2 regions of the Pseudomonas sp. TMB3-21 genome follow, and region 2 is predicted to be linked to the other one. Evidence: predicted binding sites of a transcription regulator. Region 2 holds the regulator's gene; the other holds the start of a gene.

Region 1 (7,725 bases), 1.9 Mb from region 2:
CACTGACGCCACTGGGTCGACGCTTCGCGCTGCAAACCGCCGAACTGTTGCAACTGCACGATCGCCTGCTGGCCGGCTTTACCGCGCCGGTGGCCAGTGGGCGGATCAGGCTGGGAATCTCCGAGGAATACGCCGCAGCCGTGCTGGGCTGTACGTTGCCGCACCTGACCGCGGATTTTCCGGGCATCGAACTGGAAGTGGAAACCGGTAACAGTGGGCGCTTGAGCGCACGCCTGGAGCGCGGGCAGCTGGACATGGCGTTGCTGGTCGAGCCGGTTGACGTGGCGGCAGCGGACGCGCGTTGCCTGAAAACCTTCGGGGTTACTGAACCTGTCTGGGTCGCCGCGCACGACTACACGCTGGCCCCGAGCAAACCGGTGCCGTTGGCGTTGCACAGCAAGGGCTGCCCGTATCGCGCAGTGGCGATCGACAACCTGTCGCGGCTGGGTCGACGCTGGCGAACGGTGATCATCAGCGCGGGCGTCACCGCGCTTGACGCCGCCATCGAGGCCGGTCTGGCAATTGGCATTGTCGACCGCGCCCGGGTCGGTGAAGGCATGCGCATGCTGACGCTGGCGGACGGATTTCCCGAATTGCCAATGCATGAATTGCGTCTGATGTCAGCGCCCGGCGAGTTGAGTGGGGCGGCTGAAGTGCTGGTGGGATTGATCGGCCATGATTTTCATCGTTGAGTCGACAATCCCTGTCTTCTTGTAGCAGCTGGCGCAGCCTGCGTCCGGCTGCGAAGCAGTCGCAGAGTTGACGAATTTTACGACTGCTTCGCAGCCGGACGTCCGAACGCGGCCCGAGGCTTCGCCAGCTGCTACACAGGCCAGCGACTACCGGTTGAACCGCTCCACCAGCGAGTACTGGGTTTTTGCGGTCTGCGTCAGTTCGGTGCTCAGCTGGGCCGAGTGCCTGGCCTGTTCAGACGTCTGGTCGGCCAGATGCGCGATGGTGGTGATGTTGCGGCTGATTTCCTCGGCCACCGCCGTTTGCTCTTCGGTCGCGGCGGCGATCTGGGTGGTCATGTCGGTAATGTTTGCGACCGCCGCGCTGATGCCGACCAGGGCTTTATCGGCCTCAAGCACCCAGGCCACGCCTTCCTCTGCCTGACGATGGCCGCTTTCCATGGTTTTCACGGCGTTGCTGGACGACACCTGCAGTTTGGAAATCAGGCCATGAATCTGCGCAGTGGACTCAGTGGTGCGTTGTGCCAGCTGCCGCACTTCATCCGCCACCACCGCAAAGCCGCGACCCATATCACCCGCGCGAGCGGCTTCGATGGCGGCGTTCAGCGCGAGCAGGTTGGTCTGGTCGGCAATGCCTTTGATGACGTCGACCACCGTGCCGATTTCATTGCTGTCCTTGGCCAGTTGCGCCACGGTCAACCCCGTTTCGCCCACCACTACAGAGAGGCGCTGGATCGACTCGCGGGTATCACGCGCGACATCGCGCCCGCGCGCGGTGAGCACATTGGCTTCCTGCGTTGCATCGGCAGTGCGCTGGACGTGGCTGGCGACTTCCTGTGTGGTCGCCGCCATCTGATTGACCGCTGCCGAGACCTGCTCGGTTTCAACACGCTGACGATCAAGTCCACGCGAACTGTCAGCGGCCAGACCGTCGGATTTGCCCGCCAGGCTGGTCAATTGCTCGGCGGTATCCTGCAGGCGCGTGAGGCAGGTCTTGAGGCGCGCGGCCTGACTGACAAACGCCGTTTCCAGACGCGCCTGAGGGCCGCGTTCATCGCTGTACATTTTGCTGAGCAGCGCGTCGCAGGTGGAAGATTCAGCCAACGCCAGCAGTTTGAGCGCGCCTCGATTCTGCCGGCGGGAAATGAACAGACCGATCGGCACCGAAGCGGCAATCGTCAGGAGGGCCGCTTCAGTGGCGCCCAGCCAGATGCCGCCCGCGGTGCCGACCAGACCCATCGCCAGCACCGGCAGCCAGGCGAGCAGGGCGGGTTGCCATTGATCGCTGGCGGGAACGGCGGCCTTGCCCAGACTGATCCGCTTGTAAAGCGCTTCAGCGCGACGGACCTGTTCGGCGGTCGGTTTGACCCGCACCGATTCATAACCGATCACCTGGCTGCCCTCGAAAACAGGCGTGACGTAAGCGTTGACCCAATAGTGATCGCCGGTTTTCGAGCGATTCTTGACGATGCCCATCCACGGCTTGCCCTGCTGCAGCGCGGCCCACATATGGGCGAACACCGCGGGCGGCACGTCGGGGTGGCGGACGATATTCTGCGGCGCGCCGATCAAGTCTTCCCTGAGAAAACCGCTGATCTCGACAAACGCGTCGTTGCAATACGTGATGTTGCCTCGGGCATCCGTGGTCGAGATGAGTTTTTGCTGAGGTCCAAGCGAAACCTCGCGCTGCGTGACGGGCTGGTTGTTTCTCATCTGTGTTGCTCCTTTGCCTAAGCTCAAGACATCGGCCGCACAGAATGAAAGGTTAATAACAATCGCCAAAAGACCGGGTTGTTCGTCGGGTGATAGCAATACTGTCATTTTCGGCACTGTGCCAATACCACTTGGCACGTGTTCGGGGTGCCACCGGAACGCCCGGCATAGCGTACGCAATTATTCATGGATTTTTTGCGGGCCATGTTCAAGGTATCGCCCCAGGCCAGACCACCTTCGCCCACGGTCGGAAGCGCTTTCGCGTAGCAGCTTGATCCGATGGTTGAAGCGGAATAACGAGACTTGGCGGCGTTGCCGGCGCATCCAGCGGTCAGCCCCAGCACCGTCGCGAGCAGGATCAGAGGGACCCATGACGAGCAGTGCGCCGCTGAAAGTCTGGTCATGCCGGTTCCCCTGATTCAGGTCGTCGTGCTCTTTCAGTTTAGACCGTGTTGGGCGAGGTCCGACCGAATGCATCGGCCAGACCCGCTATTGCCGCTTTCGATTTGCCGTATGTACGTAGTCCACCGCCCCGCATTTAACCATCATGCCGGCGTTCACGAAGCACCAGCCGACCATTCCATCCGAGGGGCAGGGCATGCGAGGTTTATCGTGTTTGATCGTTTCTTCTGCGTTGAGCTTTCCGTTAACGGCTCACGACTCAGCGCAAGGCACTACGTAAAACAGGCAAATTTGCACAGAACAACACACTACCTGTAGCAGCTGTCGAGCTTGCTCGGCTGCGTCTGGCGGCGCAGCCGTCGTAGATTCGGACTACCCTCTCTGTCAGGTAAACCGCGTGTTCAAGTTTGATGACGGCTGCGCCGTCGGACGCAGCCGAGCAAGCTCGGTGCGCAGCTGCTTGCCGGTTTTACGTAGCTGCGTCGCGCTGGTGTTGCGCAAGCTGCTGCAGGCAGACGGCTGTCCCGGATCCCGCCGCTGTAACCGCACGCGACGATAATTTCCCATCCATGAAAAACCGAGGAGTGCGCAAACCATGAGTACTTTCACCACCAAAGAAGGCGTGGACATCTACTACAAGGATTGGGGCAGCGGCCCGGTTGTCGTTTTCTGCCATGGCTGGCCGCTGGACGCCGACAGTTGGGAATCGCAGATGTATCACCTGGCTGCCAATGGCTGTCGCTGCATCGCTCATGACCGCCGTGGGCATGGTCGTTCCAGTCAGCCATGGGACGGCAACGACATGGACCATTACGCCGATGACCTGGCGCAATTGCTCGACCATCTTGATGTGCGCGATGCGACCTTGTTCGGTTTCTCCACAGGCGGCGGTGAAGTGGCGCGGTACATCGGCCGTCACGGCACTGCCCGGGTGAAAAAAGCCGGGCTGATTTCTGCCGTGCCGCCACTGATGGTCAAGACTGACGCCAATCCGGGCGGGCTGCCGGTGTCAGTGTTTGACGGTATTCGCGAAGGCTTGCTGGCGGACCGCTCGAAGCTGTTCATCGACATCCCCAGCGGGCCGTTTTTTGGCTACAACCGGCCGGACGCCAAGCCGTCCCAGGGCGTCATCAATGCCTGGTGGTTGCAGGGCATGCGCGGCGGCCACAAGAATACTTACGACAGCATCAAGGCGTTTTCCGAAACTGACTTCACCGAGGACCTGAAAAAGTTCGACGTACCAACGCTGATCATCCACGGCGATGACGATCAGATCGTGCCCATCGATGCCGCCGGACGTGCCTCGGCGAAACTGATCAAGGACAACAAACTAATCGTTTACGAAGGTGCGCCGCACGGGATCACCGACACCCACAAGGAACGGCTCAACGCCGACCTGCTGGCATTCGTGCAGTCGTAGTTTCTAACCGAATGAGGTGAGAGCCCGGGCGCGGCTCTCACTGTCATGCAAGACGCCTGAGACTCACGACGCCTTGTTGGACTCATCCGCCGCCTTGATCAGGTCGGCGCCGATTTCATCCGAGAACTTGTCCCACACCGGGCGCATCGCGTCGCGCCATTGCTGGCGTTGCTCAGGCGTCAGCGGGTCGATCTCGCTGGTCTTGGCGTTGATGATCGTCTGTTTGGCCGTGCGGTTGAGGGCTTCAGCCTGTTCGTTCACCTTGACGGTGACTTGATCCATGATGGTTTGCAGTTCGCCGCGCACGTCTTCCGGCAGGCCGTTCCAGAATTTTGCGTTGGTGATGACCATGTAGTCGATCAGGCCATGGTTGGTTTCGGTGAAGAACGGCTGCACTTCGTAGACTTTCTGGCTCTCGTAGTTGGACCAGGTGTTTTCAGTGCCATTGACGGTGCCGGTCTGCAGGCCTTGGTACACCTCGGCAAAACTCATCTTGCGCGGATTGGCGCGGATCGCCTTGAACTGCTCTTCAAGCACACTTGACGCCTGCACGCGGAATTTCAGGCCCCGTGCATCCTTGGGCAGAATCACTTTCTTGTTGGCGGACAACTGCTTGAGGCCGTTGTGCCAATACGCCAGGCCATGAATGCCCTTGTCATTCATTGACGACAGCAACGCTTTGCCCTGCGGACCTTGCTGGAAGCGGTCGACGGCAGCCAGGTCGTTGAACAGGAAGGGCAGGTCGAAAATCTGCACCTTTTTGGTGTACTGCTCGAACTTGGCCAGTGACGGCGCGAGCATCTGCACATCGCCGACCAACAGCGCTTCCATCTCCTTGCCGTCGCCGAACAAGGCCGAGTTCGGATACACCTCGACTTTCACCCGGTCCTTGAGCATTGGGTGTTCGGCCACCAGTTTCTGGAACATCAGTGCGCCCTGGCCTTTGGGGGTGTTGTCGGCTACCACATGCGCGAACTTGATGATTATCGGGTCGGCTGCCTGTGCGAGGCCTGCCATGGAAACAGCGGCGGCGCAGAGCAGCGCCTTGGTCAGCTTCAACATCGTGATCACCTTGTTATTGTTGTAAGGGAAGTCAGTCGTTGAGGACGTATTCCGGCCCTCGCGGGTGAGGCGGTTTCGAAGTTTCTCCCATCCCAAGATGCCCAATCGCAGGCGTTTGCTGAATCAGCTTTTGCGTAACCCAGCGTTCGGGCGCGGTGAACGCGCTCAGTTCTCAGCCAGGGCCAGAAGACGTTGCGCGCGCAGCAACACCGGAGCGTCGATCATTTGCCCGTCCAGCTGAAAAGCACCGGCGCCGTTTGCCGCCGCGCTGGCTTGCACGACTTTGCGCGCCCACTCGAGGTCGTCGGCGCTGGGGGCGAGGGCGGCATGAATGACCGCCACTTGATTGGGATGAATGCACAGCGCGCCGCCGTAACCCATGTCGTAGGCGTGACGGACGGCCCGCTGCAAACCGTCGGGATCGCCGATGGCCGGGAACACGCCATCCAGCGGCGGCAGCAAATCGGCGCCGCGCGAGTGCAGTTGCACGGCCATGCGCGCCTGATCGAGAAACAGCAGCGCGGCGGCGGTGCCGGTGTTCAGGTTCAGATCCAGGGCGAGGTCGAGGCTGCCAAATGACAAGCGCTCGACCCCCTCGGCGTGGGCAATTTGCTGCAGCGCCAGCAGGCCTTTGGCGCTTTCGATAATCGGCCAAATCGGTTTGCCGGTCTGCCACACGGCAGCAACATGCGCGGCGCTTTCAACCTTGGGCAGCAGCACGCCGACGACGCCTTTGTGATGCGCACAGAACGTCAGGTCTGCCGCGTGCTCCAGATGATCCGGCGCATTAACGCGCACCCACACCGAGGCCTCTGATTGCTTGTTGAAGAAGTCCGCCAGATTTTCGCGCGCCTGGCGTTTCAGCGACTCCTCCACAGCGTCCTCGAAATCGACGATGACCGCGTCGGCGCCAGCGGCCAGGGCCTTGTCAAAGCGCTCGGGGCGACTGCCGGGCACAAACAGGGCAGAGCGGACGATGGTTTGGCGCATGCATGAATCCTCTTGAACGGTGAACTCTTCAAATCACTCCGGTGGCCGTCAACCGAGCCTGTTCTTCCTCAGAAAAACCCAGCTCCGCGAGGATCTCGCGGTTGTGCTGCCCGAGGTCCGGCACGCCGTCCATGCGCGGTGTGAACGCGCTGTTCTGGCCGGGCGGCAGCAGCGACGGCAATTTCCCGCAGGGGCTGTCGACTTCGCGCCAGCGATCACGGGCCTTGAGTTGCGGATGCTCCCAGACGCCCTGCATGTCATTGACCCGGGCGTTGGCAATCTGCGCGTCTTCCAGACGTGCGACCACCTCATCAACCGACAACGCCGCGAAGCCGTCGACGATGATCTGCCGCAACGCTTCGCGATTCTCCGAGCGCTTGAAGTTGGCCGAAAAACGCGGGTCCGTCGCCAGGGTCTGGTCCAGCAAAACCTTCTCGCAGAACAACGCCCATTCGCGCTCGTTTTGCAGGCCGAGCATGATCGTGCCGCCACCGCCGGTGGGGAACGGCCCGTACGGATAGATAGTCGCGTGGGAGGCGCCGGCCCGGGCTGGCGGCGGTGCACCCTGGTAGGCGTAGTACATCGGGTAGCCCATCCATTCGACCAGGCTTTCCAGCATCGACACGTCGATGCGGCTGCCCACGCCGGTTTTTTCGCGCAGCATCAGCGCCGAAAGAATCCCGGTGTAGGCGTACATGCCCGCAGCGATGTCGGCAATCGAACAACCGGCCTTCGCCATCTCGTCCTCGCCAGGACCACCGGTCACCGAGAGGAAGCCGCCCTCGCTCTGGATCAACAGGTCATAAGCCTTTTTCTTTTCGTAAGGTCCGCCTTCGCCATAGCCGGAGATATCGCAAACGATCAGCCGCGGGAAACGCGCCTGCAACGCTTCGAACGACAGGCCCATGCGTGCAGCCGCGCCCGGTGCCAGGTTCTGCACCAGCACGTCGGCCTTGCCCAGCAGCGATTCGAGAATACCGCTGGCGGCGTCCTGTTTCAGGTCCAGGGTGAGGCTTTCCTTGGAGCGGTTGGTCCAGACAAAATGCGAGGCCAGACCGTCGACCCGCTGATCGTAGCCGCGGGCGAAATCACCGGTGCCGGGGCGTTCAACCTTGATCACACGAGCGCCCAGATCGGCCAGTTGTCGCGTGCAGAAGGGCGCAGCAATCGCGTGTTCCAGGCTGATGACGGTGATGCCGTCCAATGGGCGGGGATTGAGCTGAGTCATTTCGGTCACCTGTTCGCAACGGTTAAATCAGATCCGCCAACACCTGCGCATCGCGCAAATGCCAGACCTTGTCGATCAGTGCTTCGCCTTGCTCCGGCGTGCGCGCTCCAGAAAACGCCAGCAGGCGTTGGAACTTCGCGGCCAATTCCGGGCGGGTCAGCGTGTTGCCAGGGTCGCCTTTCGGTTCGTCGATGGCGGCGGTCAGGGTGCGGCCGTCG
Region 2 (7,725 bases):
GAACTGCGCAAGACCCAGTCGCGGATCGTCAACGCCCAGGCGGAATTGAGTCTGCGAGGCGAGGGTGAGAGCGAGAAGACTTCCAATCGCCAATTGTTCGCCGGTTTGCCGTTGACTGCCGCCGAGCCACTGATCGAGCCGACCCTGGCCGAACCGCGTCGTCCTGCGCCGGCCCCTGCCGCCGCAACCGGTGTTGATCCACGGGCGTTCGACTCGATGCGTTTCGAACTCAACAGCCTTCGCGAACTGATGGAAGTACAACTTGGTTCGCTGGCCTGGAATCAGCTGCAGGGCAGCCGTCCGGCGCAGGCCAACCTCTGGCGTCGCTTGCAACGCATCGGCTTGTCCGGCCCGTTGTCGCGCGATCTGCTCGAGATGATTACCGGAATTGAAGAACCTCGTCAGGCCTGGCGCATGTTGCTGGCGCACCTGGCGCGAATGATCGCCACCCCGGACGTCGAGCCTCTGGAAGAGGGCGGTGTGATTGCCATGGTCGGCCCTGCCGGCATGGGCAAAACCACCACGCTGGCCAAACTCGCGGCCCGTTACGTGCTCAAGTACGGCGCGCAGAGCATCGCGCTGGTCAGCATGGACAGCTATCGCATTGGTGCCCAGGAACAGCTGAAGACGCTGGGTCGGATTCTCAATGTGTCGGTCACTCACGTTGATCCGGGCCAGTCGCTGGTGCAGGCGCTGGAGCCGTTGCTGCGCAAACGTGTAGTGCTGATCGATACCGCCGGCCTGCAGGCCAGCGATCCGGCACTGCGCATGCAACTCGAAAGCCTGGCCGGTCGTGGCATCAAATCAAAAAATTATCTGGTCCTGGCAACCACCAGCCAGAAACAGGTTCTAACCGCCGCTTATCACAGTTACAAGCGTTGCGGCCTGTCTGGCTGCATTCTGACTAAACTGGATGAGACGGCGAGCCTGGGCGAGGTGTTGAGCCTGGCCATCAGTCATGAATTGCCGGTGGCGTACCTGACCGACGGACCGCGGATTCCGGATGATTTGCATCTGCCGCGCCGTCATCAACTGGTCAGCCGCGCCGTCAGCGTGCAAATGCAGGAAGAACCCAGCGAAGAAGCCATGGCTGACATGTTCGCTGACCTCTACCACAGTCCGACCAAGCGGGTTGGCTGAGGTGATAATGAACAGTTTTCGTACCTACATCGATGGTCTGCCATGCATTGTTCCATTTGTGAACGCGCAGCCAGTAATGTGGCCTCCGTCTATGCAAGACAAGGTAAAGAAATAACATGGGCAGCATGCATCCCGTACAGGTGATCGCGGTGACCGGCGGCAAAGGTGGCGTCGGCAAGACTAACGTGTCAGTGAACTTGTCCCTGGCTCTAGCTGAGCTCGGCCGGCGCGTCATGCTGCTGGACGCCGATCTGGGGCTGGCGAACGTCGACGTTCTGTTGGGGCTGACACCCAAACGTACTCTGGCCGACGTGATCGAAGGCCGCTGTGAACTGCGCGACGTATTGTTGCAAGGGCCTGGCGGAATTCGCATCGTCCCTGCCGCGTCCGGCACCCAGAGCATGGTTCATCTGAGCCCGGCGCAACACGCCGGCCTGATCCAGGCGTTCAGCGATATCGGCGACAATCTCGATGTGCTGGTCATCGACACCGCTGCGGGTATTGGTGACTCGGTAGTCAGTTTTGTTCGCGCCGCGCAAGAAGTGTTGCTGGTGGTGTGCGACGAGCCGACCTCGATCACGGACGCCTACGCGCTGATCAAACTGCTGAACCGCGATTACGGCATGAACCGCTTCCGCGTCCTGGCCAACATGGCCCAGAGCCCGCAGGAAGGGCGCAACCTTTTCGCCAAGTTGACCAAAGTCACAGACCGCTTCCTCGACGTCGCTTTGCAGTACGTCGGTGCAGTGCCGTATGACGAAAGCGTGCGCAAGGCGGTGCAAAAACAGCGCGCCGTTTACGAAGCGTTCCCGCGTTCCAAATGCTCCCTGGCTTTCAAGGCGATCGCGCAAAAGGTCGATACCTGGCCGTTGCCTGCCAACCCTCGTGGGCATCTGGAGTTTTTCGTCGAGCGCCTCGTGCAACAGACCGCAGGACCCGTGCTATGACAGCTACCGGTTACAACGTTTACAAGAAGTCGGCACCTGACGCGCAGTACGAGTTGATCGAGCGTTACGCGCCACTGGTCAAGCGCATTGCCTATCACTTGCTGGCGCGTCTGCCAGCCAGTGTCCAGGTAGAAGATCTGATTCAGGCCGGGATGATCGGCCTGCTCGAAGTGTCGACCAAATACGACGCCAGCAAAGGCGCAAGTTTTGAAACGTACGCGGGCATTCGAATCCGCGGCGCGATGCTCGATGAAGTGCGCAAGGGCGACTGGGCACCTCGCTCGGTCCACCGCAATACGCGCATGGTCAGCGACGCAATTCGCTCGATTGAAGCTAAAACCGGTCGTGACGCTAAAGATCACGAAGTTGCGGCCGAACTCCAATTGAGTCTCGACGATTACTACGGGATTTTGAACGACACCCTGGGTAGCCGTTTATTCAGTTTCGACGACCTGTTGCAGGACGGCGAACACGAAGGGTTGCACGAGGACGGCGCGAGTGCACACATGGAGCCGTCACGCGACCTGGAAGATGAACGCTTCCAGGCGGCGCTGGCGGATGCCATTGCCAACTTGCCGGAGCGTGAGCGGCTGGTGTTGGCGCTGTACTACGACGAAGAGCTGAATCTCAAGGAAATCGGCGAAGTCCTGGGGGTCAGTGAATCCCGGGTCAGCCAGTTACACAGCCAGTGCGCGGCCCGTTTGCGGGGGCGTTTGGGGGAGTGGCGAGCGCGCTGAAGGCAGTGTGGGGACACTGCGAACGTGGCTGGTGTGGTGTTTAACCGCGCCGGTCGCGATCTGCTGTGCTCCAGACAGTCATCGAGTGTTTGCCGGATTGATTGAAGTGGCGCGCCCAGGTGCTGGGCGCGTTTAAGACTGCTTGGAGGTCGAATTGGACAAGAACATGAAAATCCTCATCGTTGATGACTTCTCAACGATGCGGCGGATCATAAAAAACCTGTTGCGTGACCTTGGGTTCACCAACACGGTCGAGGCTGACGATGGCACCACCGCCATTCCGGTTCTCAACAGCGGCAGCATCGACTTTCTGGTAACAGACTGGAACATGCCTGGCATGACCGGTATCGACCTGCTGCGCCACGTGCGCGCCGATGAAAAGCTCAAGCACCTGCCGGTGCTGATGGTGACCGCTGAAGCCAAGCGCGAGCAGATCATCGAAGCGGCCCAGGCCGGTGTTAACGGCTATGTGGTCAAGCCCTTCACGGCCCAGGCGTTGAAAGACAAGATCGAGAAGATTTTCGAACGCATTGGCTGAGAGACGGCGCCACGGGGGAGCTATGGACAACAACGAATCTTCACAGGGTAATTTTGAATCGACCCTGAAAAAACACGCGGTCGAGCTGGTCGAAAGCCTTGAAAAAGGCAGGTTCGGCGACGCGGTGCAATTGATCCATGAGCTCAATCAGACCCGTGACCGCGGCCTGTATCAGGAAGTGGGCAAACTCACACGCGAGCTGCACAGCGCGATCGTCAATTTCCAGATTGACCCGCACATGCCGCAAGCCGAGGAAGTGTCCCAGATAACAGACGCCACCGAGCGTCTGGGTTATGTGGTCAAGCTGACCGAGGCCGCCGCCAACCGCACCATGGACCTGGTTGAAAACGCCACGCCACTGGTCAACGGCCTGAGCGAAGAAGCGCAGGCGCTGAGCGCGGATTGGGGACGGTTCATGCGTCGAGAGGTCGGGGCTGAAGAGTTCCGCGAACTGGCCCGGCGAGTCGACGGTTTCCTGACACGCAGCAGCGCTGACAATCGCGTGGTAGCGAGCAACCTCAACGACATCCTGCTTGCTCAGGATTATCAGGACCTCACCGGCCAAGTGATCAAGCGTGTGACCCAGCTGGTCACCGAAGTTGAAAGCAATTTGCTCAAGCTCGTGCTCATGGCCAGTCAGGTGGACCGCTTCGCGGGCATCGAACATGACCGTGATGCGATGCTTCAAGAAAAAGATCCGCAAAAACATCTCTCTCAGGGTGAAGGTCCGCAGATTCATGCCGATAAAAGAGAAGACGTTGTGTCCGGTCAGGACGATGTGGACGATTTGCTATCCAGCCTAGGGTTTTAGAATTTTAGGTTTTTTAGGTTTTTAGACCTGTAGGAGCACCCCCTTAATGAGCTTCGGCGCCGATGAAGAGATCCTTCAGGATTTCCTGGTTGAGGCCGGCGAGATTCTAGAGCAGCTGTCCGAACAGTTGGTCGAGCTGGAAAGCCGACCGGATGATGCGGATCTGCTCAATGCAATTTTTCGCGGTTTTCACACTGTAAAAGGAGGCGCCGGCTTCCTCCAGCTCAATGAGCTGGTGGAGTGCTGTCACATCGCCGAGAACGTCTTCGACATCCTGCGCAAGGGTGAGCGTCGCGTCGACTCGGAACTGATGGACGTGGTTCTCGAAGCACTGGACGCAGTAAACGCGATGTTTACCGAAGTCCGCGAACGCAGCCCGGTCACGGCCGCGACCCCTGAATTGCTGGCGGCGCTGGCACGTCTGGCAGAACCGCAGAGCGCGGATGAAGTCGCTCCTGCTGCTGAGGTGGTTACAGAACCGGTCGCCGAAAGCGATTCGGGCGACATCACAGACAATGAATTCGAACAACTGCTGGACTCACTGAATGCCGTCAAGGCACAGGCTGAGGCGCCGGCATCTGCTCCTGCTCCTGCTGCTAGCGGTAGCGCGGCGAGCGACGAAATCACCGACGACGAATTCGAATCGTTGCTCGATCAGTTGCATGGCAAAGGTCAGTTCGCCATTGATGCGGTCACTGTCCCTGCGGCACCAGCCGCTCCAGCCGCGCCGAAAGCCGCGGGCGACAGCTCCGACATTACCGACGACGAATTCGAAGCACTGCTCGACCAGTTGCACGGCAAAGGCAACTTCGCCGTTGGCGCGCTGGAATCGGCGATTGCCTCAGTCCCGACACCGGCTGCTCCCAAGGCTGCAGCGGCCGGCGGCGATCTGATCTCCGATCACGAGTTCGAATCGCTGCTGGACGACCTGCACGGTAAAGGCAAGTTCACCGAAGTCGGCACCGGATCGGCAGCTGCCACCGTAGCCGCGCCTGTCGCCAAGGCCGCGGCGCCTGTCGCCAAGGCGCCCGCGCCGAAAGCCGAAGCACCGAAGGCTGCTGCTCCAGCGCCGGCCCGTGCTCCGGCCGCGCCAACACCGGACAAGCCGCCGAGTGAAGCGGAAACCACGGTACGGGTCGACACTGCACGCCTCGACGAAATCATGAACATGGTTGGCGAGCTGGTGCTGGTGCGTAACCGCCTGGTTCGTCTAGGTGCCAACAGCGCCGACGAGGCCATGTCCAAGGCGGTGTCGAACCTTGACGTAGTCACCGCTGATCTGCAAACCGCGGTCATGAAGACGCGGATGCAACCGATCAAGAAGGTCTTCGGGCGCTTCCCGCGTCTGGTTCGCGACCTGGCTCGCCAGCTCAAGAAAGAGATCAACCTGGAACTGGTCGGCGAAGAAACCGACCTCGACAAGAACCTCGTCGAGGCCCTCGCCGATCCGCTGGTCCACTTGGTGCGCAACTCGGTCGACCACGGTATCGAAGAGCCGGCCGAACGCGAAGCGATGGGCAAGCCCCGCAGCGGCAAGGTCATCCTGTCTGCTGAACAGGAAGGCGACCATATCCTGCTGTCCATTTCCGATGACGGCAAAGGCATGGACGCCGACGTACTGCGCGGCATTGCCGTGAAGAAAGGCCTGATGGACAAGGATGCGGCAGACCGCCTGAGCGAGTCAGACTGCTTCAACCTGATCTTCGCCCCGGGGTTCTCGACCAAAACCGAAATTTCCGACGTGTCCGGTCGTGGCGTGGGCATGGACGTGGTGAAAACCAAAATCGCCCAGCTCAACGGCACCATCAATATCTACTCGACCAAGGGCAAGGGCTCGAAGATCGTGATCAAGGTCCCGCTGACCCTGGCGATCATGCCGACGCTGATGGTCATGCTGGGCAATCAGGCCTTCGCGTTCCCGCTGGTGAACGTCAACGAGATTTTCCACCTCGACCTGTCGCGTACCAACGTGGTGGACGGTCAGGAAGTGGTGATCGTGCGCGACAAGGCGCTGCCACTGTTTTACCTCAAGCGCTGGCTGGTCAGCTCCGCCGCTCATGAAGAGCAGCGAGAAGGCCATGTGGTGATCCTTTCGGTGGGCACTCAGCGGATCGGCTTCGTCGTTGATCAGCTGGTGGGCCAGGAAGAAGTGGTCATCAAGCCATTGGGCAAAATGCTCCAGGGAACCCCGGGCATGTCCGGCGCCACCATCACCGGTGACGGCCGCATTGCGCTGATTCTCGATGTGCCGAGCATGCTCAAGCGTTACGCCGCACGGCGTATTTGATTCTGGGGGAGCGGGGCGATCAAAGCCTCGCCCCCGCCTAACGGAGTTTTTATGGCAGTCAAAGTCCTGGTGGTGGACGATTCGGGGTTTTTTCGCCGCCGCGTCTCGGAAATTCTTTCAGCGGATCCAAACATCCAAGTCGTCGGCACGGCGACCAACGGTAAAGAAGCAATCGATCAGGCGCTCGCCCTCAAGCCCGATGTGATCACCATGGACTACGAGATGCCGATGATGGATGGCATCACGGCCGTGCGTCACATCATGCAACGCTGCCCGACGCCGGTCCTGATGTTCTCCTCGCTGACTCACGAAGGCGCCCGCGTAACTCTGGATGCGCTGGACGCCGGCGCGGTTGATTTCCTGCCGAAAAATTTCGAAGATATTTCGCGTAACCCCGACAAGGTCAAACAGCTGCTTTGCGAAAAGATTCTGAGCATTTCGCGCAGCAATCGTCGCGTCAGCACGTACAACGCCCCGGCTCCGGTGGTTGCGCCAGTTACGGCGCCGGTACCCGCTAGTGCCAGCAGCAGTTACGCGAGCATGGCACCGGCACGTCCGGCTCCTGCGCCGACCCCGACCCGCGCGCCTGCGGCCAGTCCGTCGTCTCCGTCGCCCAAACGCAAAGCCTATAAACTGGTAGCCATCGGTACATCCACCGGCGGACCGGTTGCGCTGCAGCGTGTCTTGACGCAATTGCCGGCCAACTTCCCGGCACCGATCGTGTTGATTCAGCATATGCCCGCGGCGTTCACCAAGGCTTTCGCCGAACGTCTGGACAAACTCTGCCGCATCAATGTCAAGGAAGCCGAGGATGGCGACATCCTGCGTCCTGGCCTGGCGCTGCTGGCGCCGGGCGGCAAGCAAATGATGATTGACGGCCGTGGTGCGGTGAAGATTCTGCCGGGCGACGAGCGCCTCAATTACAAGCCGTGCGTGGACATCACGTTCGGTTCGGCCGCGAAGTCCTACGGTGACAAGGTTCTGGCGGTGGTGTTGACCGGCATGGGTGCCGACGGTCGCGAAGGCGCACGTCTGCTCAAGCAGGGCGGCAGCGCAATCTGGGCTCAGGATGAAGCGAGCTGCGTGATCTACGGCATGCCGATGGCCATCGTCAAAGCCGACCTCGCCGACGCGGTCTATGGTCTTGACGATATTGGCCGTCACCTGGTCGAGGCGTGTATCTGATGGATGTACTCAGCCTGATCGGGATTATCATGGCGTTCGTCGCCATCATCGGCGGAAACTACCTCGAAGGCGGTCACCTT

Evidence for each region. The regulator FliA, encoded in region 2, starts transcription of late flagellar genes. The targets are predictions, from matches to a motif close to CTAAAGTTTNNNNNNNNNNNGCCGNTAA.
Region 1: ACYZTS_RS16700 (methyl-accepting chemotaxis protein) is a predicted target of FliA. The motif match lies at 2,434-2,461, and genes of this name have one in related genera.

What each region holds. Positions count from the first base shown of each region.
Region 1 covers NZ_CM142718.1:3,637,200-3,644,924, forward strand. The annotation lists gene ACYZTS_RS16695 (LysR family transcriptional regulator) at 1-692, shown strand, start outside; gene ACYZTS_RS16700 (methyl-accepting chemotaxis protein) at 840-2,405, opposite strand; gene ACYZTS_RS16705 (hypothetical protein) at 2,510-2,809, opposite strand; gene ACYZTS_RS16710 (alpha/beta fold hydrolase) at 3,403-4,227, shown strand; gene ACYZTS_RS16715 (TRAP transporter substrate-binding protein) at 4,291-5,289, opposite strand; gene ACYZTS_RS16720 (HpcH/HpaI aldolase/citrate lyase family protein) at 5,455-6,279, opposite strand; gene ACYZTS_RS16725 (CaiB/BaiF CoA transferase family protein) at 6,308-7,507, opposite strand; gene ACYZTS_RS16730 (MmgE/PrpD family protein) at 7,530-7,725, opposite strand, start outside.
Region 2 covers NZ_CM142718.1:5,509,534-5,517,258, reverse strand. The annotation lists gene flhF (flagellar biosynthesis protein FlhF) at 1-1,140, shown strand, start outside; gene fleN (flagellar synthesis regulator FleN) at 1,257-2,087, shown strand; gene fliA (RNA polymerase sigma factor FliA) at 2,084-2,824, shown strand; gene ACYZTS_RS25245 (chemotaxis response regulator CheY) at 2,991-3,362, shown strand; gene ACYZTS_RS25240 (protein phosphatase CheZ) at 3,385-4,173, shown strand; gene ACYZTS_RS25235 (chemotaxis protein CheA) at 4,220-6,460, shown strand; gene ACYZTS_RS25230 (protein-glutamate methylesterase/protein-glutamine glutaminase) at 6,512-7,645, shown strand; gene ACYZTS_RS25225 (flagellar motor protein) at 7,645-7,725, shown strand, end outside.